DNA from 3 places in the Kitasatospora sp. NPDC056076 genome. Region 2 is predicted to be linked to each of the others. Evidence: riboswitches for the same ligand, from Rfam matches in the RefSeq annotation. Region 2 holds a riboswitch; each other region holds the start of a gene.
What was found. Region 2 has a riboswitch for cyclic di-AMP ahead of ACFC1T_RS35190 (transglycosylase family protein). Riboswitches for the same ligand answer to the same signal wherever they lie in the genome.
Positions count from the first base shown of each region.

Region 1: another riboswitch for cyclic di-AMP. It lies ahead of ACFC1T_RS06840 (transglycosylase family protein); the one in region 2 lies ahead of ACFC1T_RS35190 (transglycosylase family protein).
Region 3: another riboswitch for cyclic di-AMP. It lies ahead of ACFC1T_RS28075 (M23 family metallopeptidase); the one in region 2 lies ahead of ACFC1T_RS35190 (transglycosylase family protein).

Region 1 covers NZ_JBHJWG010000006.1:8,407-16,212, reverse strand. Annotated here, with positions in the region: partial or broken gene ACFC1T_RS06855 (DUF501 domain-containing protein) at 81-617, opposite strand; gene ACFC1T_RS06850 (septum formation initiator family protein) at 589-1,071, opposite strand; gene eno (phosphopyruvate hydratase) at 1,234-2,520, opposite strand; gene ACFC1T_RS06840 (transglycosylase family protein) at 2,801-3,583, opposite strand; cyclic di-AMP (ydaO/yuaA leader) riboswitch at 3,585-3,755, opposite strand; gene ACFC1T_RS06835 (cytochrome P450) at 3,965-5,266, opposite strand; gene ACFC1T_RS06830 (SDR family NAD(P)-dependent oxidoreductase) at 5,569-5,994, shown strand; gene ACFC1T_RS06825 (MazG family protein) at 6,014-7,051, opposite strand; gene mfd (transcription-repair coupling factor) at 7,188-7,806, opposite strand, start outside.
Region 2 covers NZ_JBHJWG010000066.1:12,757-20,562, reverse strand. Annotated here, with positions in the region: gene ACFC1T_RS35205 (ATP-binding protein) at 1-113, shown strand, start outside; gene ACFC1T_RS35200 (DUF397 domain-containing protein) at 376-639, opposite strand; gene ACFC1T_RS35195 (hypothetical protein) at 1,198-2,148, shown strand; cyclic di-AMP (ydaO/yuaA leader) riboswitch at 2,626-2,796, shown strand; gene ACFC1T_RS35190 (transglycosylase family protein) at 2,804-4,108, shown strand; gene ACFC1T_RS35185 (LacI family DNA-binding transcriptional regulator) at 4,339-5,358, opposite strand; gene ACFC1T_RS35180 (glycoside hydrolase family 13 protein) at 5,384-7,099, opposite strand; gene ACFC1T_RS35175 (sugar ABC transporter permease) at 7,155-7,806, opposite strand, start outside.
Region 3 covers NZ_JBHJWG010000039.1:54,382-62,187, reverse strand. Annotated here, with positions in the region: gene ACFC1T_RS28095 (hypothetical protein) at 1-642, opposite strand, end outside; gene ACFC1T_RS28090 (sensor domain-containing protein) at 801-1,544, opposite strand; gene ACFC1T_RS28085 (GNAT family N-acetyltransferase) at 1,658-2,284, opposite strand; gene ACFC1T_RS28080 (hypothetical protein) at 2,327-3,250, shown strand; gene ACFC1T_RS28075 (M23 family metallopeptidase) at 3,308-4,171, opposite strand; cyclic di-AMP (ydaO/yuaA leader) riboswitch at 4,184-4,342, opposite strand; gene ACFC1T_RS28070 (YiaA/YiaB family inner membrane protein) at 4,539-4,829, shown strand; gene ACFC1T_RS28065 (alpha/beta fold hydrolase) at 4,932-5,756, shown strand; gene ACFC1T_RS28060 (TetR/AcrR family transcriptional regulator) at 5,786-6,367, shown strand; gene ACFC1T_RS28055 (PP2C family protein-serine/threonine phosphatase) at 7,657-7,806, shown strand, end outside.

The DNA.
Region 1 (7,806 bases), on a different contig from region 2:
CGCTCGGCGGTCTTCTGCTGCTTGGCCGCGATCACGGCCTCGTGGTCCTGGTCCTTGGCGCGGTTGCGCAGCACCCGGTCACCGGCCGCCTCGACCTCCGCCGGGGAGACGCACGGGCCCTTGGCCCACCAGTCCTCCAGCATGCCGATCGCCTCGTCGCCGAGCGGGTTGACGCCCTCTCCGGCCGCCAGCGAGTGGCCGACCAGCACGTGCAGGCACTTCACCCGGTCCGGCATGCCGCCGGCGCTCGGGAAGCCCTCCAGCACCTCGATCGCGTCGCGCCGGGCGATGTAGTCCTCGTGCGCCTTCTGGTAGGCGGCGGCCAGCTCCGGGTCCTCGGCGAGCCGGGCCGTCTGGTCCTTCATCACGCCCTCCGCCTCCAGGGTGCCGATCAGCGAGGCGGCCTTGGGGCAGGTCAGGTAGTACAGCGTCGGGAACGGCGTGCCGTCCGGCAGCCGGGGGGCCGTCTCCACGACGTCGGGGTTGCCGCAGGGGCAGCGGTGCGCCACACCGCGCAGGCCGCGCGGCACCCGGCCGAGCTGGGCGGCGATGGCCGCGACGTCGGCGTCGGAGACGGCGGGGTGGTTCTCAGTGGTCATGGGGGGTGGGGTCTCCAACGGAGGACGGGGGGAGCGGACGGGGTGCGGCGGGGGCCAGCGCGACGGTGTCGGCGGCGTCCACCGAGTCCCAGATGCTGGTGTACCAGGGCTTGTCGGCCTTCGCCGGGCCGGCGGCCGCGTCGGCGGCGGCGGTGGCCGAACCGGCCGGCGCGGAGGGCCGGGCGGCCGGACCGGCCGGGTCCACCGCGATGTACGGGGTCTCCCCCGGCACCGCGTAGTGCAGCCGGGCGCGGGCCTGCGCCTTGACGTACTCCGGGTCCTGCCAGCGCGCCTTGTCCCGGCGCAGCTGGTCGACCTGCTGGCGCGCGTGGTCGGCCTTCGCCCGCTGGGCGGAGATCTCGGCGCGCTGGGAGATGAACTGCCGCGTGGGGTAGGCCAGGATCGCCACCAGCGAGCAGAGCACCAGGACGAGGACGGTCGCCCGGCTCGTGAACCGAGGCCGGGCCGCCAAGCCCGGGATCCTCCAGCCAGCCATCTCCCGTATCCCCTCCTGGTCGCGACGGTGCCCCGCCGTCCACCCTACGGGGTGAGCGGCGGGGCACCGGTCAGGCGTGCGCTACCGGGGGCCTCGGGCCCCCGGATCAGGGCCGGACGCCGCCCGGCCCGGGCGCGCTCAGCCCTCGTGCTTGAACCGCGGGAAGGCGCCGCGGCCGGCGTACTCGGCGGCGTCGTCGAGGATCTCCTCGATGCGCAGCAGCTGGTTGTACTTGGCGACGCGCTCGGAGCGGGCCGGGGCACCGGTCTTGATCTGGCCGCAGTTGGTGGCGACGGCCAGGTCGGCGATGGTGACGTCCTCGGTCTCGCCGGAGCGGTGCGACATCATGCAGCGGTAGCCGTTGCGCTGGGCCAGCTCGACGGCGTCCAGGGTCTCGGTCAGCGAGCCGATCTGGTTCACCTTCACCAGCAGCGCGTTGGCGGTGCCGGTCTCGATGCCCTTGGCCAGGCGGGCCGGGTTGGTGACGAACAGGTCGTCGCCGACCAGCTGGACCTTGTCGCCCAGCTTGACGGTCATGGCCTTCCAGCCGTCCCAGTCCGACTCGTCCAGCGGGTCCTCGATGGAGACCAGCGGGTAGGAGGCGACCAGCTCGGCGTAGTACTCGATGAGCTCGGCGGCCGACAGGGCCTTGCCCTCGAACTGGTAGGCACCGTCCTGGAAGAACTCGGAGGCGGCGACGTCCAGGGCCAGCGCGATGTCGCGGCCGGGCACGTAGCCGGCCTTCTGGATGGCCTCGGTGATGAGGTCCAGGGCCTCGCGGTTGCTGTCCAGGTTCGGCGCGAAGCCGCCCTCGTCGCCGAGGCCGGTGGACAGGCCGCGCTCCTTCAGCACGCCCTTGAGGGTGTGGTAGACCTCGACGCCCCAGCGGACGGCCTCGGAGAAGGACTCCGCGCCGATCGGAGCGATCATGAACTCCTGGATGTCGACGTTGGAGTCCGCGTGCGAGCCGCCGTTGAGGATGTTCATCATCGGGACCGGCAGGACGTGGGCGTTCGGGCCGCCCAGGTAGCGGAACAGCGGCAGGTCGCTGGCCTCGGAGGCGGCGTGCGCGACGGCCAGCGAGACGCCCAGGATGGCGTTGGCGCCGAGCGAGGACTTGTCCGGGGTGGCGTCCAGGTCGAGCATGGCCTGGTCGATCAGGCGCTGCTCAGTGGCGTCGTAGCCGACCAGCTCCGGGCCGATCTGCTCGATGACGGCCAGGACGGCCTTCTCCACGCCCTTGCCGAAGTAGCGGTTCTTGTCGCCGTCGCGCAGTTCGAGCGCCTCGAAGGCGCCGGTCGAGGCACCCGACGGAACAGCGGCACGACCCGTGCTGCCGTCGTCGAGGCCGACCTCGACCTCGACCGTGGGGTTGCCGCGGGAGTCGAGGATTTCACGGGCTACGACGACATCGATGGACGGCACGAAGCATCTCCTTGCGGAAGCAGGGTCCGGCGGCGGGTGGTGCTGTCGGCCGGACGATTGCGGAGTCGTTACGACCAGAGCCTAACCGCCCGGGCTCCCGGGGCCACCTCGGCCCGGGCTGCGTCTCACCGTGTGGCCCGGCTACCCACCGGTAGTTCACCTGCTCGTCCCGGTGCGTCCCACCGGGGCGTCCATCGGGGCCGGCGAACGCGGACGTAGGGGGCCGCCGGGCGCGGCCCCCTACGTGTCCAGCGTGTCGTTCGCCGTGGAACGGTCCGGCTCAGCCCAGGTGCAGGACCTGGCCGGGCACGATCATGTCCGGGTTGCCGCCGACCGTGGTGCGGTTGCCGTCGTAGAGCGCCTGCCAGCCGCCGGACACGCCCTGGGCGGTGGCGATGCCCGACAGGGTGTCACCGTCCCGGACGGTGTAGTCGTGGCCGGTCGTGGCGGCCGGGGCCTGCGCGGCCCTCGGGGCGGCGTGCTTGGGGGCGTACTGCTGCGCCGACGGGGCGGCGGGCTGCTCGACCTGCTTCGGCGCGGCGTGCTTCGGCGCGTACTGCTGGACCGGCTTCGGCTGGGCGGGCTTGGCGGCGGCCTTGGGGGCCTGCTGCTTGGGTGCCTGCTTCTGGGCCTGCTGCTTCTGCGGCTTGGCGTCCGAGGAGGTGTCCACCTCGGCCGGGGCGCCGCCCTTGCTCAGGCCCGCCTTCTGGGAGCAGACCGGCCAGGCGCCGGGGCCCTGCGAGGCGAGGACCTTCTCGGCGACGGCAATCTGCTGCCCCTTGCTGGCCTGGTTGGCCTGCGCCGCGTACGCGGTGCCGCCGTACGCCTTCCAGGTGCTGGGGGTGAACTGGAGGCCGCCGGAGAAGCCGTTGCCGGTGTTGATGCTCCAGTTGCCGCCGCTCTCGCACTGGGCGACGGAGTCCCAGACGGAGGCCGGGGCGGCGGAGGCGCCGGTGGCGGAGAGGAGCGGCAGTGCGAGTCCGACGCCGGCCACACCGGCGACGGCGATGGCCTTCTCGGCCTGGGTGCGACGGCGATGACGGCCGGTTCCAACGAACAGCATGAAGGTCCCTCTCCGCACGCCTGCGAGGTGAGCTGTCGGGTTCGGACCGGGAGGTGGCCCGGCCGCCGTCTGCGGAATCGATTCCGCGCGGGCGGCTTCACCCCGAGCCGTGGAGGAACGGCAACAAACCTGGTTCCCCCGCCCCTGCCCAGGGTTCTGGTCGGTTTCCCGTGACGCGGCGGGCAGGATTCGGCGTCCGCGCACGAGGTCCGCAGCTGCGAACTCCACGGAGACTAGACAGATCCTCAGACGAATCACAAGCTCATATCACCGACATCACACAAGAATTACGGCCCGTGTTCGATCGCCTACCAACGGCGGGGCTTTGTCCGGTTTGATGAGCGTTCATACCACCGCCGGTGGCCGGTTCCGGATGCTTCGTCAGCGTGTCGTGGCCTCAGGACGACTGTGCGGCGACCGGGGCTCCGGACTGAATTCGACCGGAAGTTCGCGCAATCCACGCATGATCAGGCCACCCCGCCAGCGCAGATTCTCCGGGCTTTCGGCCAGCCGCAGATCCGGCAGCCGGGAAAGCAGCGTGGCCAGCGCGGACCGCCCCTCCAGCCGGGCCAGCGGGGCTCCGATGCAGTAGTGGATGCCGTGCCCGAACCCCAGGTGCGGGTTGTCGCTCCGGGCCAGGTCGAGGGTGTTCTCGTCGGAGAACCTGGCCGGATCGCGGTCCGCCGCCGCCAGCACCACCAGCACCGGGTCCCCGACCGGGATCTCCACCCCGCCGATGGTCAGCGGAGCGGTCGCGAACCGCCAGGTCGCCAGCTCCACCGGCCCGTCGTAGCGCAGGAGTTCCTCGATCCCGGTCTCCAGCAGCGCGGTCTCGCCGCGGGCCACCGACTCCTGCAGCAGGGCCCGCTGCCCGGGATTGCGCAGCAGCGCGTACGTCCCGTTGCCGATCAGGTTCACCGTCGTCTCGAACCCGGCGAAGAGGAGGATGAAGGCCATCGCGGCGGCCTCGTTCTCGGTCAGGTGCTCGCCGTGGTCGCTCGCCCGGATCAGGCCGGAGATCAGGTCGTCCCCGAGGTCCGCCCGCTTGCGGTGGATCAGCTCCAGCAGGTACGCCCGCATCCGCTTCACCGCCCGCCCCACGCCGCCGCGTTGGCCGCCCCCGTGCCGGATCATCATTCCGGCCCAGTCCCGGAAGTCGTCCTGGTCCTCGGAGGGAACGCCGAGCATGTCGCAGATCGCGTAGATGGGGAGCGGGAACGCGAACTCGTGGATCAGGTCCGCCGAACCGCGCTGCGCGAAGCCGTCGATCAGCCGGTCGGTGAGCTGCTGCACCCGCGGCTCGAACTCCGCCACCCGGCGCGGCGTGAACGCCTTCGACACCAGGCGGCGCAGCCGGGTGTGGTCCGGCGGGTCGATGTTCAGCAGGTGGGTCATCAGGTCCGCCTGCCGCTCCCCCGGGATGCCCACCCGGCCGGTGCGGTGCGCCTGCCCGCTGTGGTGCGCCGGGTTCTTCGAGAGCCGGCCGTCCGCGAGCGCCTGCCGGGCGTCCGCGTAGCGCGTCACCAGCCAGGCCTCCACCCCGCTCGGCAGCGTGGTGCGGTGCACCGGGGCGTGCTCGCGCAGCCAGGCGTAGGCGGGGTACGGGTCGGCGGCGAACTCCCAGGTGAAGAGCTGCGGGTCGGGCTGGGCGGCGGGCTGGGCGCCCTCGGGCTGAGCTGGCATGGGTCGACCGTAACCGCTGGACCGGAGGGGCCCGGACCACCGGCGCACGCGCCCCCGCGGCCGGCCGGAGGCCACCGCCGCGCGAACCGTCCGTGACCGGCGCGCGAGCGGAACGCCGACACTCCGTGGACGGCCCGTGGACGGTGCGTGGACGGGCCTTGGCCAGCTCTTGGCCGGGCGGCAGGCGTGAGCCTGGTCACCTGAGGGGTAATCCCTGTTGCGGAGGGTCAGGACCTGCCTACGATCCTCCGAAGTACGCGCGGGCGCCGGTGCGGTGTCGCCCGCAGGGAGGAGCTGGACCAATGACGGTCAGCGGAGCAGTCGTCGTCATCGCGGTACTCGCGGGCGGTTCGGGGGCCGACCTCGCCCGCCGGTTCACCGCGGCCGGCACCGCCGGGATGCTGATCGCCGACACCCACGTCGGCATCGCCGAGGACCTCGCCTCCGAACTCGACCGGCCGGGCTGCCCCGTGGTCGGCGTCTCCGGCGACATCCGCCGGCCCAGCGACGTCGCCGCGCTGGTCGACACCGCCGAGAAGCACTTCGGTCCGATCGACCTCTTCTGCGTGGCGGGGCCGAGGGGCGAGCGGATCGTCTCCCTCGCCGACCTGCCCGCCCACCTCGACCTGGAGCGCCTCGCCGAACTGGTCGTCCTGATCGGCGAGGCGATCGGCGAGCTCGTCCCGCCGCAGCGGTGCGCCACCGAGCGCACGGCGACGGCGGCCTGAGCCGACCCGCCACCGAGGTCTACTCCGGCCGGAGCCCCTCGGCCGCGCGCACCGCGTCCCGGTAGCCGCGCGCGGCCGAGCGCAGCGCCGCGTCCACGTCCACCCCGGCGTCGTGCGCCCGCTGCGCCACCGCCAGCAGCAGCCGGCCCGCCGACTCGGCGGTCAGCTCGCGCGGCAGCTCGTACGGCTCGTCCGGCACCCCCGCGAAGCCCGCCCGGCGCACCCGGGACACCAGCTTCGCCGCGTACGCCAGCGCCGGCAGCCCGGCCGGCACGCCGTCCAGGACGGACTCCCGGTCCGCCTTCTCGGCCGCCTTCAACTGCTCCCAGTTCGCCTCCGCCTCGTCGGCGCCCGCCACCTCGACGTCCCCGAACACGTGCGGGTGCCGGTACAGCAGCTTCTCGACCATGTCCCCGGCCACGTCGTCGATCGTGAACGGATCGGTCGGGTGCTCCTCCGCGACCCGGGCGTGGAAGAACACCTGGAACAGCACGTCGCCCAGCTCCTCGCGCAGCGCGTCCCGGTCCCCCTCCTCGATCGCCTCGACCAGCTCGTAGGCCTCCTCGACCAGGTACTTCACCAGGCTCTCGTGGGTCTGCTCGGCGTCCCACGGGCAGCCGCCCGGCGAGCGCAGCCGGTCCATCACCGAGGCGAGGTCCAGCAGCCGCGCCCCCGGCAGGTCGTACGAGCCGGGCAGCACCTCGATCTCCGGCACCTCCCCGGCGTGCTCCACCGCGAGCCGGGCCAGCGCGTCCGTCAGCCCCGGGTCCCCGTCCGGGCCGCCCAGCCACACCGTCGCCCCCGCCCCGGCCGGCTGCCCGGTCAGCAGCCGCGCCAGCGCCGGCGCCGACCCGGCCGGCGCCACCTCCACCGCCACCCCGGCCTGCCGCACCGCCGGCACCTGCGGGTGCCCCTCGTCCCCGACCAGCACCCGCCCGGCCGACCGCAGCGCCTCCCAGGCCGGCCACGCCAGCAGGCCGGGGGCCACCCGGTGGGTGGTGGTCAGCAGGATCAACTTCGCGCCCGGAGCGTCCGTCGGCACAGCATTCGTCGTCACCCCTCGAACCTACCCGCCGCGGGCACCCCGGGCCCGGCCGGTGGCCGGCGGCCGAACGGCGGCCCCGGGCCGGGCCCGGAACCGCCGTGGACCGCCGTGGACGGCCGCCGACCTGAACGCCGCAGGCCGCCGGGGGCTACTTCTTCGTCCCCGCCAGGTCGTCGAACATGGCCGACAGGAACTCGGTGCACCAGCCGAGCAGTTCGCGCCCGACCAGCGGCTTGCCGCCGATCCGGCCGGTGCTCGGCCGGGGCACCAGGAGCTGCTGGGCCGCCGCCTTGACCTGGCTGCGCGGGTAGAGCCGGTTCAGCCGCAGCTGCTGGGACTCCCGCAGCTCCACCGGGCCGAAGCGGACGTTGGAGCCCTGGAGGGTGATGTCCGAGATCCCGCAGCGGCGGGCGTACAGCCGCAGGCCGGCGACCATCAGCAGGTTCTCGACCGGCTCGGGCAGCTTCCCGTAGCGGTCCGCCAGCTCGTCCCGGACCTGCTGGATGTCCGCCTCCGAGTTGACCGCCGCGATCGAGCGGTAGGCCTGCAGCCGCAGCCGCTCGCCGGGGGCGTAGTCGTGCGGCACGTGGGCGTCGACCGGCAGCTCGATCTTCACCTCCAGCGGCTCCTCCTCCGGCTCGCCGCCGTTCGCCAGCGACTCGCGGAACTCGGCCACCGCCTCGCCGACCATCCGCATGTAGAGGTCGAAGCCGACGCCCGCGATGTGCCCGGACTGCTCGCCGCCGAGCAGGTTGCCGGCGCCGCGG
Region 2 (7,806 bases):
CCGTGTTCGAGGCGGAGACCGGCTGCGGCAACGGACTGGACGCCACCCTGCTCGACGGCACCGCGCCGGCCGGCCGGGTCGAGATCGGTGGACGGCACCGGCGCTCGGCCTAGGGCCCGCCCCGTGGCCCAGGCCGGCCGAGGAACGACCCGGGAGGACCACACCCCGGGACCTCCGGCCCGCCCGCGCGCCGGGCCGGGACGTGATCAGTGCACCGAAGGCGGCTGCCCGCTCCCACTCCGGGCGCTCCCACACCGGACACTCCTGCTCCGGGCGCTCCCACTCCGGGCACTCCGGCTCCGGGCCCGGACAAAGACAAAGGCCGTCGTGGTGTCAGCACCCACGACGGCCCCCCGATGGTGGAGCAGCGGCCGGTCAGACCGCGAGGTGGTCGAACTCCCCGTCCTTGGCACCCAGCAGCAGGGCCGCGATCTCGGCCCGGGTGTAGATGAGCGCCGGGCCGTCCGGGAAGCGCGAGTTGCGCATCGCCACGTCGCCGCCCGGCAGGGCCGCGAACTCGACGCAGTTTCCCTGGGAGTTGCTGTGCCGGCTCTTCTGCCAGACCACCCCCGTGAGGTCGGCGGCGGCCATCCCGTTGTGGGCGTGGTCGGAACCGTGCGTGTCCTGCGAGTCGTGCATAGAAGTCTCCCGAAGAGCTCCGGAGTTGTCGTCCAGCGCGGCGCCCCGGCACCCGCCGAACGAACGGACCGGCCCCGTACCGGCCCGGCACAACGCCTCACTTGACGTGATGATAGCCGCAGTGCACGTGCATCAGCACGGGACATTGCAGGTGCACGAGGCTTTTCGACGGTCGCCGCGAACTCTTCACGGACCCTTCTCCTGACGGTACGTAAACGGACATAGGCGACTGAATCGACGGTTCGTCCATAACCGGCCGTGAGCGGTTCCCCGCTGAATGTTGATCTTCGAATGCCGGGAGTCGCCCTCCCGTGACCCTCCGTCAGGCCGCCCGGCGGCTGTGAGACATCTCACGCGACTCCGGTGCAACGCGCCACCCCGCGGGACACGTCAGGGCAACTGACGGGCTCCGTACGGGGCTTGGGCGAGGAATGTCCGGATTGTGGGCAATCGCCCCGGACCGGAGCGGCCGGGACACGACGGCCGCACCGCGACCGCCCGAAGCCCGTACGGCAGCCGACTGCAGGCCTGACGGGCAGATGTCCTACGATCTCCGGCATGAGCACCGCAGCCATCCCGGGCGCGCCACTGCCCGTCCGCACTCCAGGTTCCCGTGCGCGGGGGCGCCACCGCCGCCCCGAGCGCCCCGAGATCCGCACCGGCTCGCCGGCCCTGGTGCTCGCCGTACCCGCGACCGCGGGGCCCGAGTCCCGTTCGGTCGTCGAGGAACTCCTCTCGATCGTCCGCAGTGAGCACACCGGCGTCCAGGCCGCGGTCGGCTACCTCCCGGCCGCCGACGCCGCGGCCGCGGACCCGCAGGAGCGCACCGTCGCGGAGCTGCTGGAGGCGGCCGCCGAGGCCGGACTGCCGACGCCCGTCGTGGTGCCGCTGGTCCCGGGCCCGCACGACTTCCTGACCGGGCTTCACGCCCTCGCCGCCCAGTACGGCGCGACCGTCACCGACGCGCTGGGCCCGCACCCGCTGCTGGCCGAGGCCGTCCACGTCCGGCTGTCCGAGGCCGGGCTGGCGCGGGCCGACCGGGCCCGGCTGTTCGCCATCGCGACCGCCGCGGACGGCGTGGTCCTGACCACCGTCGGCGGCGAGGACGCGGCCGCCGCGGCCGGGATCACCGGCGTGCTGCTGGCCGCCCGACTGGCCGTGCCGGTCGTCGCCGCCGCGCTCGACGTGCCCGGCTCCGTCGCCGCCGCCGTCGGCCACCTCCGGGAGACCGGCTCCGAGCGCCCGGCCCTGGCCCCGCTCGTCATCGGCCCGGAGGCGGACCCGGAGCTGCTCGCCACGGCCGCCGAGGAGACCGGCTGCCCGTCGGCCGCGCCGCTGGGCGCCTACCCGACGGTCGGCCAGCTGATCGCCTCCACCTACCTGGCCGCCCTGCCGGTGCCGACGGCGGAGGAGCTCGCCGAGGCCGAGGCGGAGGCCGCGGCCACCGTCGGGGCCGGGGAGGGCTCCCGACGCGCCCACGCGGCCGCCGAAGGGCCCCTGGAGGGCTAGCACGACCCACTGAACGCCCGTCGGCCACCACCGGCGGACCCGCACTGCCGAAAGGGCCCGGAACGACCTCGTTCCGGGCCCTTTCGCCGTGTTCCGATTCACCCCGCTGGTGCGCTAAGCGGGCAATGCCACGCAATGTCCGTTTCCAGCTCATTTGTCAATGGATATCCGACGAATGACGGGCGCGTTCCCCAGCGCGCGATTCACTACCGCTCCCCCGCGGCTCGGGCGCGCGCCCCTTGTGCCCCAACACTCCGTCACCTTCTTTCTGAGGCGGAGCCAGTTATGAGAATCAGCTGCGATATTGCCGGAAAACGATCATTTACGATCATGAATTACGGCCCATTTGGCGTTTCTCACTAAACCGTGATGCGCATCACAGGTATTTGCAGTTTTAACTTAAGTCTGCTTAACGTGCTCCCCGTTCGTGACCACACGGACCCAGTTCATCCGCGACGCCGAGTCCTGCCGTCGGATGTCCTGGCAGCGCGAAATCGCATCACGGCAGGAGCGGGGGAACCACAGGTAAGTCGCCCCGGACCGTTTTCCGGAACGGTCCAGGGCTAGGGGTGAAGCCGCGCCCACAGCGCGGCCGGGCAACTCCAGCCCGAATCCGACAGCTCACCTCGCAGGCGTGGGAGAGGACCGCGTCTTCATGCTGCCTTCCAACGGCAACCGCCTGTCCAGCCGCACCCGTCGCGTGATCGCCGCCCTCGGCGTCGCCGGCGTCGGCCTCACCGTCCCCTGCCTCACCACCGGCACCGCGAACGCCGCCTCCGTCGCCACCTGGGACAAGGTCGCCCAGTGCGAGAGCAGCGGCAACTGGAGCATCAACACCGGCAACGGCTTCTACGGCGGCCTCCAGTTCACCTCCAGCACCTGGGCCGCCTTCGGCGGCACCAGCTACGCCCCGCAGGCCGACCAGGCCACCAAGGACCAGCAGATCTCCGTCGCCGAGAAGGTCCTCGCCTCGCAGGGCCCCGGCGCCTGGCCGGTCTGCTCCGTCCAGGCCGGTCTGACCAAGGGCGGCGCCGCGCCCACCGTCGACACCTCGGCCGGCTCCACCGCGGCCAAGCCCGCCGCCAAGCCCGCCGCCAAGCCGGCCGCCCCGAGCAAGCCGGCCGCGAAGCCCGCCGCCCCCGCGCAGGACCAGGCCCAGGCCTCCGACGACGCCGCGGCCGCCTCCGCCCCGTCCGCCGACAGCACCTGGGCCCAGAAGCGCCAGGCGCAGGCCCAGGCCGGCGGCTACACCGTCGTCGACGGCGACTGGCTGTCCTCGATCGCCGACAAGCACAACGTCCAGGGCGGCTGGCAGCGGCTGTACGACCTCAACCGCAGCACCCTGACCGAGGGCCCGGACACCATCTACCCGGGCCAGCAGCTGACCTTCGGTGACGGCACCTCGGCCCAGGCCGACGGCTCCGCCGCCAAGTCCGGCTCGGACTTCACCTGGTTCGACCGCTCGAAGAAGGCCGGCCAGGCCTCGAACGGCGGTGCCGTGAACGCCAAGCCGACCGCCCAGAGCAAGCCGTCCGCCACCAAGCCCGCGTCGAAGCCCGCCGCCCAGGCGCAGACCCCGGCCCCGGCCCCGGCCGCCTCCGGCAGCATGGCCGCCGCGGTCTCCTTCGCCCAGTCGAAGGTCGGCCAGGCGTACGTCTACGGCGGCACCGGCAACGGCGGCTGGGACTGCTCCGGCCTGACCCAGGCCGCGCTGCGCGCCGCGGGCATCAACATCCCGCGCGTCGCCGCCGACCAGGCCGCCGCCAGCACCCACGTCTCGCTGGACAGCCTGCAGCCGGGCGACCTGCTGTTCTGGTCCAACAACGGCCAGGACTCGGGCGTCTACCACGTCGCCATCTACATCGGCAACGGCCAGTACGTCGAGGCCGCCAACCCGAGCTCGGGCGTCCGTCTCCAGACCGTCGCCAACTGGGCGCCGGACTTCGCCGGCCGGGTCTGAGCGACCAGGGACCGCGCGGCCGCCGACGGCTGACGCCGGAGCCCCGGGAAGAGCCTCCGCTCCTCCCGGGGCTCCGGCGTGCCCGTACGCCCAGCAGGTCCGGCCGACCGGACCGGCCGATCTGACAGATCCGGACCGACCGCCCCCGGGCACCGCACGCCGACGGGCCCCGGAGAGCAACCGCCCTCCGGGGCCCGTCGGTCGGCCCGGTCCGCCCGGACCACCCGTTCTCAGCGCGCGCAGGCCCCGGTGGACCCGCGCATCACCAGCTCCGGCTGGAACATGAACTCCCCGCGCTGGGCGGAGTTCCCGCCGACCTCCTCCAGCAGCGCGTCCACCGCCGCCGTCGCCATCGCCTCGACCGGCTGGCGGATGGTGGTCAACGGCGGCTCGGTGAAGGCGATCAGCGGCGAGTCGTCGAAGCCGACCACCGAGACGTCCTGCGGCACCGACAGCCCGCGCTGGCGCACCGCCCGGATCGCGCCGAGCGCCATCATGTCGCTGCCGCAGACGATCGCCGTGCAGCCCTTGTCGAGCAGGGCGCCGGCCGCCGCGTGCCCGCCCTCCACGCTGAACAGCGTGTGGTGGACGAGGTCCTCGGCCTCCTCCCGGCTGCGCCCGAGCACCTCGCGCATCGCCGCCGTGAAGCCCTCGATCTTGCGCAGCACCGGCACGTACCGCCGCTGCCCGACCGCCAGGCCGATCCGCTCGTGCCCGAGTTCGGCCAGGTGCTGGACGGCCATCCACATCGCGGAGCGGTCGTCCGGCGAGATGAACGGCGCCTCGATCTTCTCGCTGTAGCCGTTGATCAGCACGAACGGCACCCCGCGCCCGGACAGCCGGGCGTAGCGGTCGTGGTCGGCCGTGGAGTCGGCGTGCAGCCCGGAGACGAAGACGATGCCCGCCACCCCCCGGTCGACCAGCATCTCGACCAGTTCGTCCTCGGTGGACCCGCCGGGCGTCTGGGTGCACAGCACCGGGGTGAACCCGTGCCGGCTCAGCACCTGCTCGATCACCTGGGCCAGCGCGGGGAAGATCGGGTTGCTCAACTCCGGTGTGATCAGCCCGATCAGGCCCGCACTGCGCTGGCGCAGCCGGGTCGGCCGCTCGTAGCCGAGCACGTCGAGCGCCGCCAGGACGGTCTGCCTGGTGGCCGCGGAGACGTTCGCCTTGCCGTTGAGCACGCGGGAGACGGTGGCTTCGCTGACCCCCGCCTGCGCCGCGATGTCTGAGAGTCGCGCCGTAGTCACGGGCCCAGAGCCTATTGCACCCACGTCAGACCGCCCACCAGCCGGTGCTGTCCGGTGCGAGCACGGTCTCGCCGCCGTCCACCCCGAGTTCGGTCGAGGAGAGCAGCAGCCGGCCGGGGGCGGGTATCCGCACCGGCTCGCCGGTGGTGTTCACCGTGCAGAGGAAGGAGCCGCGCCGGAAGGCGAGGGTGCCCTCGGGGGCGTCCAGCCACTCGACCCCGGTGCCGGCGCCGAGGTCGGGCTGCGCCCGGCGCACGGCCAGCGCGCTGCGGTAGAGCTCCAGCGTGGAGGACGGGTCGCCGGTCTGCGCCTCGACGCTGAGCCCGGCCCACTCGGCGGGCTGCGGCAGCCAGGACGGCCCGCCGGCGGCCGGTCCGAAGCCGTACGGGGCCTCGGTGCCGGACCACGGGATCGGCACCCGGCAGCCGTCGCGGTAGCCGTCCTGGCCGGCCTGGCGGAAGAAGGACGGGTCCTGGCGGACCTCGTCGGGCAGGTCGGTGACGTCCGGCAGGCCGAGCTCCTCGCCCTGGTAGACGTACGCGGAGCCGGGCAGCGCGAGCATCAGCAGGGTGGCGGCGCGGGCGCGGCGCAGGCCGAGCGCGCGGTCGCCGGGGGTGCGGATCTGGGTGCCGAGGCCGGGCTCGTTGGCGAACCGGGTGGCGTGCCGGGTGACGTCGTGGTTGGACAGCACCCAGGTGGTGGGGGCGTCGACCGGGCGCATCGAGTCGAGCGAGAGGTCGATCACCTCGCGCAGCGCGGTGGCGTCCCAGCCGGTGCCCAGGTACTGGAAGTTGAAGGCCTGGTGCAGCTCGTCGGGGCGGACGTAGTTGGCGGTGCGCTGGACGGTCGGGGTCCAGGCCTCGGCGACGCCGATCCGCTGCCCCGGGTACTCGTCGAGGATCCGGCGCCAGCTGCGGTAGATCTCGTGCACGCCGTCCTGGTCGAAGAACGGCATGACGTCGTTGCCGAGCAGCTTGAGCTGGTCGGAGCCGCCGAGGTCGGGCAGGCCGGGGGCCTTGACCAGGCCGTGGGCGACGTCGATCCGGAAGCCGTCCACGCCCATGTCCAGCCAGAACCGCAGGATCGAGCGGAACTCGTCGGCGACGGCCGGGTTCTCCCAGTTGAAGTCGGGCTGCTCGGGGGCGAACAGGTGCAGGTACCAGTCGCCGGGGGTGCCGTCCGGGTCCTCGGTGCGGGTCCAGGCCGGGCCGCCGAAGATGGACTCCCAGTCGTTGGGCGGCAGTTCGCCGTCCTCCCCCTTGCCGGGGCGGAAGTGGTAGCGGTCACGCAGCGGGGAGCCGGGGCCCTCGCGCAGGGCGCGCTGGAACCACTCGTGCTGGTCCGAGGAGTGGTTGGGGACGAGGTCGACGATGATCCGCAGGCCGAGCAGGTGGGCGTCCCGGATCAGCGCGTCGGCGTCCAGCAGGGTGCCGAACATCGGGTCCACGGCGCGGTAGTCGGCGACGTCGTAGCCGGCGTCGGCCTGCGGCGAGGCGTAGAAGGGGGAGAGCCAGACGGCGTCCACGCCGAGGTCCCGCAGGTACGGCAGGCGGCTGCGGATGCCGGGCAGGTCGCCCATGCCGTCCCCGTTGGAGTCGGCGAAGCTGCGCGGGTACACCTGGTAGATGACCGCGTCCCGCCACCAGTCTCTGGACGCGCCGCCACGCACAGGAGCCGGGGCGGCCGCCTCGTGAGCGGTGTCGGCGGCAGGCCGGGAGGTGTCAGCCAGGTTCTGGGTCATGGACGGTATCCCTTGGGGATCGGAGGAGCGCTGGGAAGCAAGGGGCCTGGGAGCGTTACGACTTGGAGGCACCGGCGGTCAGGCCGGTGACCAGGTGGCGCTGCACCAGGTAGAAGAAGGCCGCGGAGGGGATCGCGATCAGCACGGCGGTGGCGGCCATCAGGTTCCACTGGGCGTCGTGCTCGCTGACGAAGCTCTGCAGGCCGACGGCCAGCGTGTACTTGTCCGAGCTGAGCATGAAGGTGGAGGCGAACGGCACCTCGGCCCAGTAGGTGAGGAAGGAGTAGAACGCGGCCACCGCCAGGCCCGGGCGGGCGAGCGGCAGCACCAGCCGCCAGAAGGTGCCGAACGGGCTGAGCCCGTCGACCCGGCCGGCCTCGTCGATCTCCACCGGGATGGTGTCGAAGTAGCCCTTCATCAGCCAGGCGCAGTACGGCACGGTGGTGGTGGAGTAGACCAGGATCAGCCCGGCGTAGCTGTCCAGCAGGTCGAGCGCGGAGAGCATGGTGTACATCGGCACGATCAGCACCGCGATCGGGAACATCTGGGTGACCAGCAGCGACCACATCAGCGGCTTGTGCCCGGGGAACTTCATCCGGGACACGGCGTACCCGGCGGTGGCGGCGAGCAGCACGCCGAACACCGTGGTCACCCCGGCGACCAGCAGGGAGTTGCCGAACCAGGTGAAGAAGTCGGTGTCGCCCAGC
Region 3 (7,806 bases), on a different contig from region 2:
GCTGGCGATCCGGCGCTCGCCGAGCGCGTACCGCAGCCGGTCGAGGTGGCCGCAGCGGCGGCCGCGACCGTCGTTCAGCGGCTGGACCCGTACCTCCCCGTCCGCGGCCGTCACCCGGACCAGCTCGGCCAGCGCGGCCAGCTGCCGCTCCGGGCCGAACAGTTCGGGGTAGGCGAAGATCAGGTAGCCGCTCAGGGTGAGTGCGAAGGCGCCGTCCGCGAAGGGCAGCCGGGGCAACGCGGCGGCCAGGTAGCACTGCGGGTGGGCGGCCGAGTCGGCGGCGAACAGCCGACGGGCGCGGTCCCAGCTGCGCAGGTAGCGGTCCGGGCGGGCGGGGCGGCGCAAGGGGTACAGCTGCGGGCGGGCCGCCATCGCGACGGCCATCGACGCCCGGGCGGCCCGTGCCCGGGCGGCCAGCTCGGGCGGCGGCAGCGCGTACGCCGGGTCGACGGCGATCACCCGGCAGCCCAGCTCGCGCGCCTCGGCGGCCAGGCCGGACGTACCGCCCGGGCAGTCCAGCAGCGGGCCGGGCAGGGCGGCGAGCCGGGCGCGGGTCAGGCCGAACAGGGCGCAGTACTCGTCCAGCGGACGGGAGGTGACCAGGACGTCCGGGGCCGGCACGGGGGTGGGGGCGGTCGCCACCCGGCCATCCGAACACGGGGCCGCCCCACCCGCATCCGGAAGGCGTCCGGAGCACGGGCGGGGCGGAGGCAAGACAGAGGCAGGGCGGGGCAGAGACGGGGGCGGAGCGTCAGGAAGCGGCGCGTCAGGGAGCGGGCCGGGAGCGAGCGGGCCGGGCCTCAGCGGCCGAGCAGCCCCCGGGTGGCGGCCCGGTTGACGTTGGTCAGGCCGCGGACCAGCCGCGCGGTGAGGAAGATCAGCAGGACCCCGATCGCCGAGAACGCGGCGATCTGCCAGGTGCCCTCCACGTAGTAGGCGTGCCGGACGTGGTGGCTGTCGGTGAAGTCGAACAGCTGGTACCCGTGCCAGGAGGTGTAGCGCGGGAAGACCCAGTGGTAGAGCGGGTAGAGCGCCATCGCCCAGCCGAGCAGCAGGAACGTCAGCGTGAGGCAGAAGCTGAACACCGCCCAGGGGAACATCACCAGCTGGTACAGCGCGGCCTTCCAGCCCGCCCCGTCGGCCAGCCGTGCGGTGATCGAGCCCCAGCTGCCCGGGCGCACCTGCTGCACCGGCGCCGGGCCGGGCACGTCCAGCGCGAGCATCCCGCGCACCCGGGCCCGCTCGGCCCGGCCGAGGCCCCGGGCGGTGCTGGTCAGGGCGGCCAGCACCGGCAGGCCGAGGACGGTGACGAAGGTGCCGACGCCGAGGCAGAACAGGACGATCGCGACGACGAAGCCGACGATCGCGACCGGCAGCCCGGTGAGCGCGTAACCGACCTCGCGGTAGTAGTGCCCGGAGAACGGCGCCCGCCAGAAGCCGGGCGGCTCCTCGGTGCGGCGGGCCCGGGCCGGACGGGCCCCGTCGTCGCCGTAACCGCCCGCGGCGTCCCACCCCTGACCCAGCGTGCTGCCGCTGCTGCTCATCTCCCGGTCCCCGGCCCCTCGTTGTCGTGGTCTTCCGTACTCGCTGACGTGGTCAAGTCTGGCCGAGGCGGGGCCCGGTGGGTATCGGGCCGACCGGCGGATCGGGGGTGGGGTTAACCCCCCTGCCCGGCCTCGCGCCCCTGCCCGGCTCCCGGGCGCGGCGCGGGCGGGCCGGACCACTCGTCGGCGAGCAGCGCGTAGCGGTACGAGTCGCGCCAGGCGCCGCCCTTGTACAGGTCGTGCCGGACGTGCCCCTCCAGCCGGAAGCCGAGTCGGGTGAGCACCTTGGCCGAGGCCGTGTTCTCCACGTCGACCCGGGCGGCCAGCCGGTGCAGGCCGAGCGCCCCGAAGGAGAGCTCGCAGAGCAGTCCGGTGATCTCGCCCGCGTAGCCGCGGCCCCACACCGGGCGGCTCAGCACGTAGCCGAGGCGGGCCGAGCGGTACTCGCCGAGGGTGAGGGCGGCGTGCGCGACCGGCAGCGCGTCCTCCGGGTCCCCGGTGTCCCCGGCGTCCTCGCGCCGGACGACGGCGAGCCGGTAGACGCCCCGCTCCTCGGCCATCGCCTCCTCCAGGTAGAGCTCGATCTGGTCGGCGCAGGTCTCGCGGTCGCGCGGCTCGAAGGGGAGGTAGCGGGTCACCTCCGGGTCGCCGTACAGCGCGTGCAGCGCGTCCACTTCCTCCGGGGTGTGGCGGTACTCGCGGAGGGCGAGTCTGGGGCCGGTGAGGCGTACGGGGACCATGGCTGCCGACCCTACCCGCGTCCGGCGGCTACCGTTCGGAACATGAACGACGAAGACCTGCGGCTCGCCCCGCGCACCAGGGCCGCCGACCTGCTCGCCTGGGCGGCCGGCCAGGACCGCGCGCCGGTGGCCGAAGCGCCGCTGCGCGCGGTGCTGGCGCTGCTGGAGCTGGGCGGGGGCAGGATGCACGACGGCTGGCCCGAACTCACCTCCGACGAGGTGGAGCACCTGCTGTACGAGCGGCTCCACCTCTACGTCCAACCCGCGCCGGAGCAGGACCCGCTCGCCTACGGCGAAGCCGTACGGCTGCTGGTCGACCACCAGCGGGCCGCGAAGCGGCTCAACGCCAAGCGCCAGGAGCGGCTGCACGCCGAGGCCGAGTGGCAGGGCGAGGTCGCGGCCGGGCTGCTGCACCGCGCCGACCTGGTGACCTGGCCCCGGCTGTACGCGGTGCTGCTGCACGCCCACGGGGTGGACGTGACGGACCCGGCGGCCGTCCGGGACTGGCTGGCGGGCTTCGCCGCGCTCGACGAGGAGCAGCGGCTGGCCGGGTACGAGGCGCTGACGACGACCGGCTGGCTGGACGAACCGGACGAGCAGGGCTGGGGGCCGGGCCGGGTGCTGTCCGTCGGCATGGCCACCGACGGCGCGCGGCTGCTGCTGGAGCAGGGCCTGATGCGGCGCAGCTACCGCAACCTGGCCGAGCTGAACGCGCTGGGGCGCCCGATGCCGGACGAACTGACCGGTGGCTTCGAGGAGTTCGAGGCGGCGGCGGCCGAGGCGGCGCTCGACCTGCTCGGCGAATGGACGGTGCCCGGACTGCCGCGCCTGCTGGTGGAGGAGTTCCCGGAGCTCGCGCCGGAGCCGGGGGCGGCCGAGATCGACGCCTACCTGGCGCAGCTGCCCGCGGAGGAGCAGGAGCAGCCGGAGGGGTCGGAGGAGCCTCAGGAGCAGGAGCAGCAGTGAGCCGACGTGGCAGGGCCCCGGGCGTGCGCCGCCGGGGCCCTGCCACGTCCGTCGGTCCTACGGGGTGAGGCCGCGCTGCTGGAGCCAGGTCTCCGGGTCGACCGGGGCGCCGCCGCCGGGGCGGACCTCCAGGTGCAGGTGCGGGCCGGTGACGTTGCCGGTCGCGCCGACCTTGCCGATCTGCTGGCCGGCGGTGACCTTGCCGGAGCCCTTGATGATCGAGGAGAGGTGGCAGTACCAGATCTCGGTGCCGTCGGGCAGGGTCTCGACGATCCGGTAGCCGTACGAGCCGGACCAGCCGGCCGAGGTGACGGTGCCCTGGCCGACGGCGTAGACCGCGGTGCCGGTGTCGGCCGCGAAGTCCAGGCCGGTGTGCAGGTGGGCCCAGTAGCGGGCGCTCTGGCCGTAGTGGGCGGAGAGGTCGTAGTCCTTCACCGGCAGGGTGAGGGCGGCGGCCTTGGCCCGCTCGGCCTCCTCGGCGGCACGCTTGGCCTCCGCCTCCTTGGCGGCGGCCTTGGCCTCGGCCTCCTGGGCGGCCTGGACCCGGGCGCCCTCCTCGGCGGCGGTGCGCTGGCTGTCGGCCTGCTGCTGGATCCGGGCGGCGAGCGCGAGGCCTGGGTCGGCGGCCAGGGCGACCGTCTCGTCCGGGGCCTCGACGGCGGGCGCGGCGGCCGGGGTCGCGGAGGCGAAGCCGGTGGCGCCCAGGGTGGCGGCGACGGCGGTGACGCCGAGCAGCGGGGAGGCGCCGCGGGTCTGACGCGGCATCCGGTGGCGGTTGGCCTCGGCCTCCGGGGCGAACGGCTCGGCCGGTCCGGCGGACCCGCCGTCGCGGGGCTCGGCGCCGTGCGGGCCGGGGTGGTCGAGGAGCTGGGTACCGGCTGCGGGGCCGGCCGGGTGTGCCGGGGTGTGCGTCGACGCCACGGAGGCGCGCTCCTTTCCTTCCTTCGCGCCTACCGGGTTAGCTGACGGGTTCGGAGCAGGAAGGTCTCCTACGGCCGGGCCGGAGCCCCGCCGATTCACCCCAAGGAACGTGGTTCCCCGGCTCCCTGACCTGCCCGGAGGCCGGTCGGTGGGATTAGGCGACGGCGCACGGTGCCGTCTGGGTACGGCATTGACGACCGCGCTGCGTTATCAGACGTTAATCCTAGGACGCTCCGATTCCAAGCCATCCGCTCGGGGCCGCTGGGGAACAGGTGATCGGACGTCAACGAACGACCCCTCAGCCACCCGGTCCATCTGAGTACTCCTACTCATGTGCGACCCGGCCGCCCCGCCGCATCCTGGCGCCATGAGCACACCGATGCAGTCACGGACCACGGCCGCGTACTTCGTCCAGGCCGTCCTCTCCTTCGCCCTCTCCGGCACCGCCCTCGCCGCCGGGATCGCCTACCTGCCGGTCGGCGGCTGGACCCGGGCCTTCCTCGGGATCGGCCTCCTCTACACCGTCACCTCCTCGTTCACGCTGGCCAAGGTGGTCCGGGACCGGCAGGAGTCCTCGGACACCGTCGCCCGGGTCGACCAGGCCCGGCTGGAGAAGCTGCTCAGCGAGCACGACCCCTTCCGGGTCGAGGGGGCGTGAACGGAAGAGCGCCCCCGGTACCGGCCGGACGCTTGACGGCTAAGGCTATTAGCCTTAGCTTTATGGCTACAGGCAGAAACGAGCGAGTCGGCGGAGGCCACCATGAACGGCACCAGCACCCCGAGCACCCAGTACCTCGACGTCCCCGGCGGCCGCCTCGCCTACGACGACACCCGGCAGGGCGACGGCACCCCCGTCGTCCTCCTCCCCGGAATGCTCGACTCCCGCCGCGCCTACCGGCACCTGCACCCGCTGCTCACCGCCGCCGGCCACCGGGTCGTCACCATGGACCTGCGCGGCTTCGGCGACTCCTCGATCGTCTGGGACGACTACGGCCCCGCCGCCGTCGCCACCGACGTCCTCGCCCTGCTCGACCACCTCGGCATCGAACGGGCCGTCCTGGTCGGGCAGTCCTACACCGGGGCGACGGTCGTCAAGGTCGCCGGCGACGCACCCCAGCGGGTCGCCGGGATCGCCCTGATCGACGCCTTCGTCGAACACCGGGCCAACGCCCTCATGCAGGGCGTCATGGTCGTCATGGGCGCCGCCATGGTCCGGTGGCCCGGCGTCTGGGGCTTCTACCTGCGCAAGATGGCCTACCCCGGCCCCCGCCCCGCCGACCTCGACGGCTACGTCGACGGACTCGTCGCCGCCCTGCGCACCCCCGGCCGGCGCACCGCCACCCGCGGCCACGTCACCGGCGACTCCGCACCCGTCGGCTGGTGCGCGGCCGTCCGCTGCCCGGCCCTCGTCCTCATGGGCAGCAAGGACCCCGACTTCCCGAAGCCCGAGGCCGTCGCCGACCTCCAGGCCGAGAAGCTCGGCGCCCGCAAGGTGATGATCGACGGGTCCGGGCACTACCCGATGGCCGACAACCCGCAGGCCGTCGCCGACGCCCTGCTGCCCTTCCTCGCCGAACTCGCCTGAACCCCCCGCCCGTACGGAGAAACGAAGCCATGCCCCGCGTAGGACTGACCCCCGACCAGGTCGTCGACCACGCCCTCGCCCTCATCGACGACCAGGGCGGTGAAGCCCTCACCCTCGCCTCCGTCGCCACCCGGGCCGGCGTCGCCACCCCCTCGCTGTACAAGCACGTCAGCGGCGGACTCGGCGAACTGCGGCGCCTCATCGCCGTCCGGGTCACCGAGGAGCTCGCCGACCGGCTCGCGGACGCCGCCGTCGGCCGCAGCGGGGACGACGCCGTCACCGCCGTCCTGCGCGCCTACCAGGCCTACGCCACCGCGCACCCCCACCGCTACGCCGCCCTCCCCCAGGCACCCCAGCCCGACGACGACCTCACCCGCGCCGCCACCCGGCTCGTCGGCGTCATCATCGCCGTCCTCCGCGGCTACGGCCTCGACGGCCCCGAAGCCATCCACGCCGCCCGCACCGTCCGCTCCCTCGCCCACGGCTTCGCCTCCCTCTCCATCGCCGGCGCCTTCCAACTCGCCGAGGACCTCACCACCACCCACGACCGCCTCATCACCACCCTCACCACCGCCCTCCACACCTGGCCCGGCACCGCCACCCCCGCCTGACCACCCCGGGCCCACCCCCACCCGCACAGCACCTGAGCGGCGCAGGAAGTCGGCCCGGCCGACTTCTGGTGCGGCGGGGCTGCCGGTCGGCCGACTTCTCGCGACCGCAACCCCGCGAAACCGCACCGCAGAAGCCCGCCGGAGCGGAGCCCGGACCGCGCGCTGGAAGTCGGCCCGGCCGACTTCCAGCGGCGCGGGCTGCGGATCGGTCGACCTGAGCGGGCAACGGCCGCCGGCCCATCGACCAACCCGCGGGGCCGGAGTAGTGCGCAGGAAGTCGACCTGGCCGACTTCCTGCGCAACACCACGTAGACAGGGGCCTACCAGGCGAACGGCCACGCGCGCCTCGGGCCACAGGGGAACGCGGCGGCGTCGGCGGGCGCGCCAGAAGTCGGGCGGGCCGACTTCCTGCGCTTGCCGCCCCCACGGAACCCCACCGCAGAAGCCCCCCGGGGCAGAGCCTGGGCCACACATTGGAAGGCGAGCTGGCCGACTTCCAGTGGCGCGAAGCTGCCAGCTGGGCCGGGGAAGCGCACAGGAAGTCGACCTGGCCGACTCCTGGCGAGGCGAAGTTGCCGGCTGGGCCGGCGCGGCCGGGGGTGAACAGGCTGACTCCTGCGCAGCACCTCGTAGGCAGGGGCCTACAGGGCGACCCGCCGCGGGCCTCGGGGGCGGAGAAGTGCTGCGGCATTGGTGGGCGCGCCAGAAGTCGGCCCTATCGACTTCTCGTGCGAGGCCGGTCGAGAAGGAGCCCGGCGGGGACGACCGGGGCAGCCGAAAGGCGCGGCTCTACCGATCGGCAGGATCAGGCGGACGCCTCGGCGAGGAGGCCGATCTCTCCGAGAGGCAGGGGCTGTGCGCAGGAAGCGGCGGAGGGAGCACGGAGCTGCGGGCTTTGCCGGGTGACGGGCAGCCGAGAGGCGGCGGCAAGAAGCGGCGCGCCAGAAGTCGGGCGGGCCGACTTCTGGCGACAGCGGGTCGCCTGGTTGTCGAGCCGCTGGGGCGAGGGCATCGCCGTAAGGAACCGCAGCAGTGTCGGCGGCCGGCGCTCAGGTGCGCACCGGAAGTCGGGTGGGCCGACTTCTGGTGCGCGTGGGGCCGGAACGGGCTTGGTGGAGACGGGTGGAGCGCAGCAGTGGGCACCTCGGGGGAGGAGGGTTGCGGGGCGGCAGGCGGGGGCGGGTGGGAGTGGGAACTGCGCTGAGGGGGGTGGGAGGGGAGGGGTTAGTGTGGCCGGGCTGACTGGTGGTCACGACAGGGGACCGCCCACGCCTTCGCGGAGGTTCCGGGTGCCCGCACTGATAGCGAGGGTGCGGCGGTGGTACGGCCGGGTGCTGGACGGGGACGTCCGGGCCGGGCGGGTGGCGCTGGGGGTGCTGCTCGGGGTGACGGTGGTGCTGGGGGTGCTGCCGGTCCTGTTGCCGTACGGGTGGCCGCCG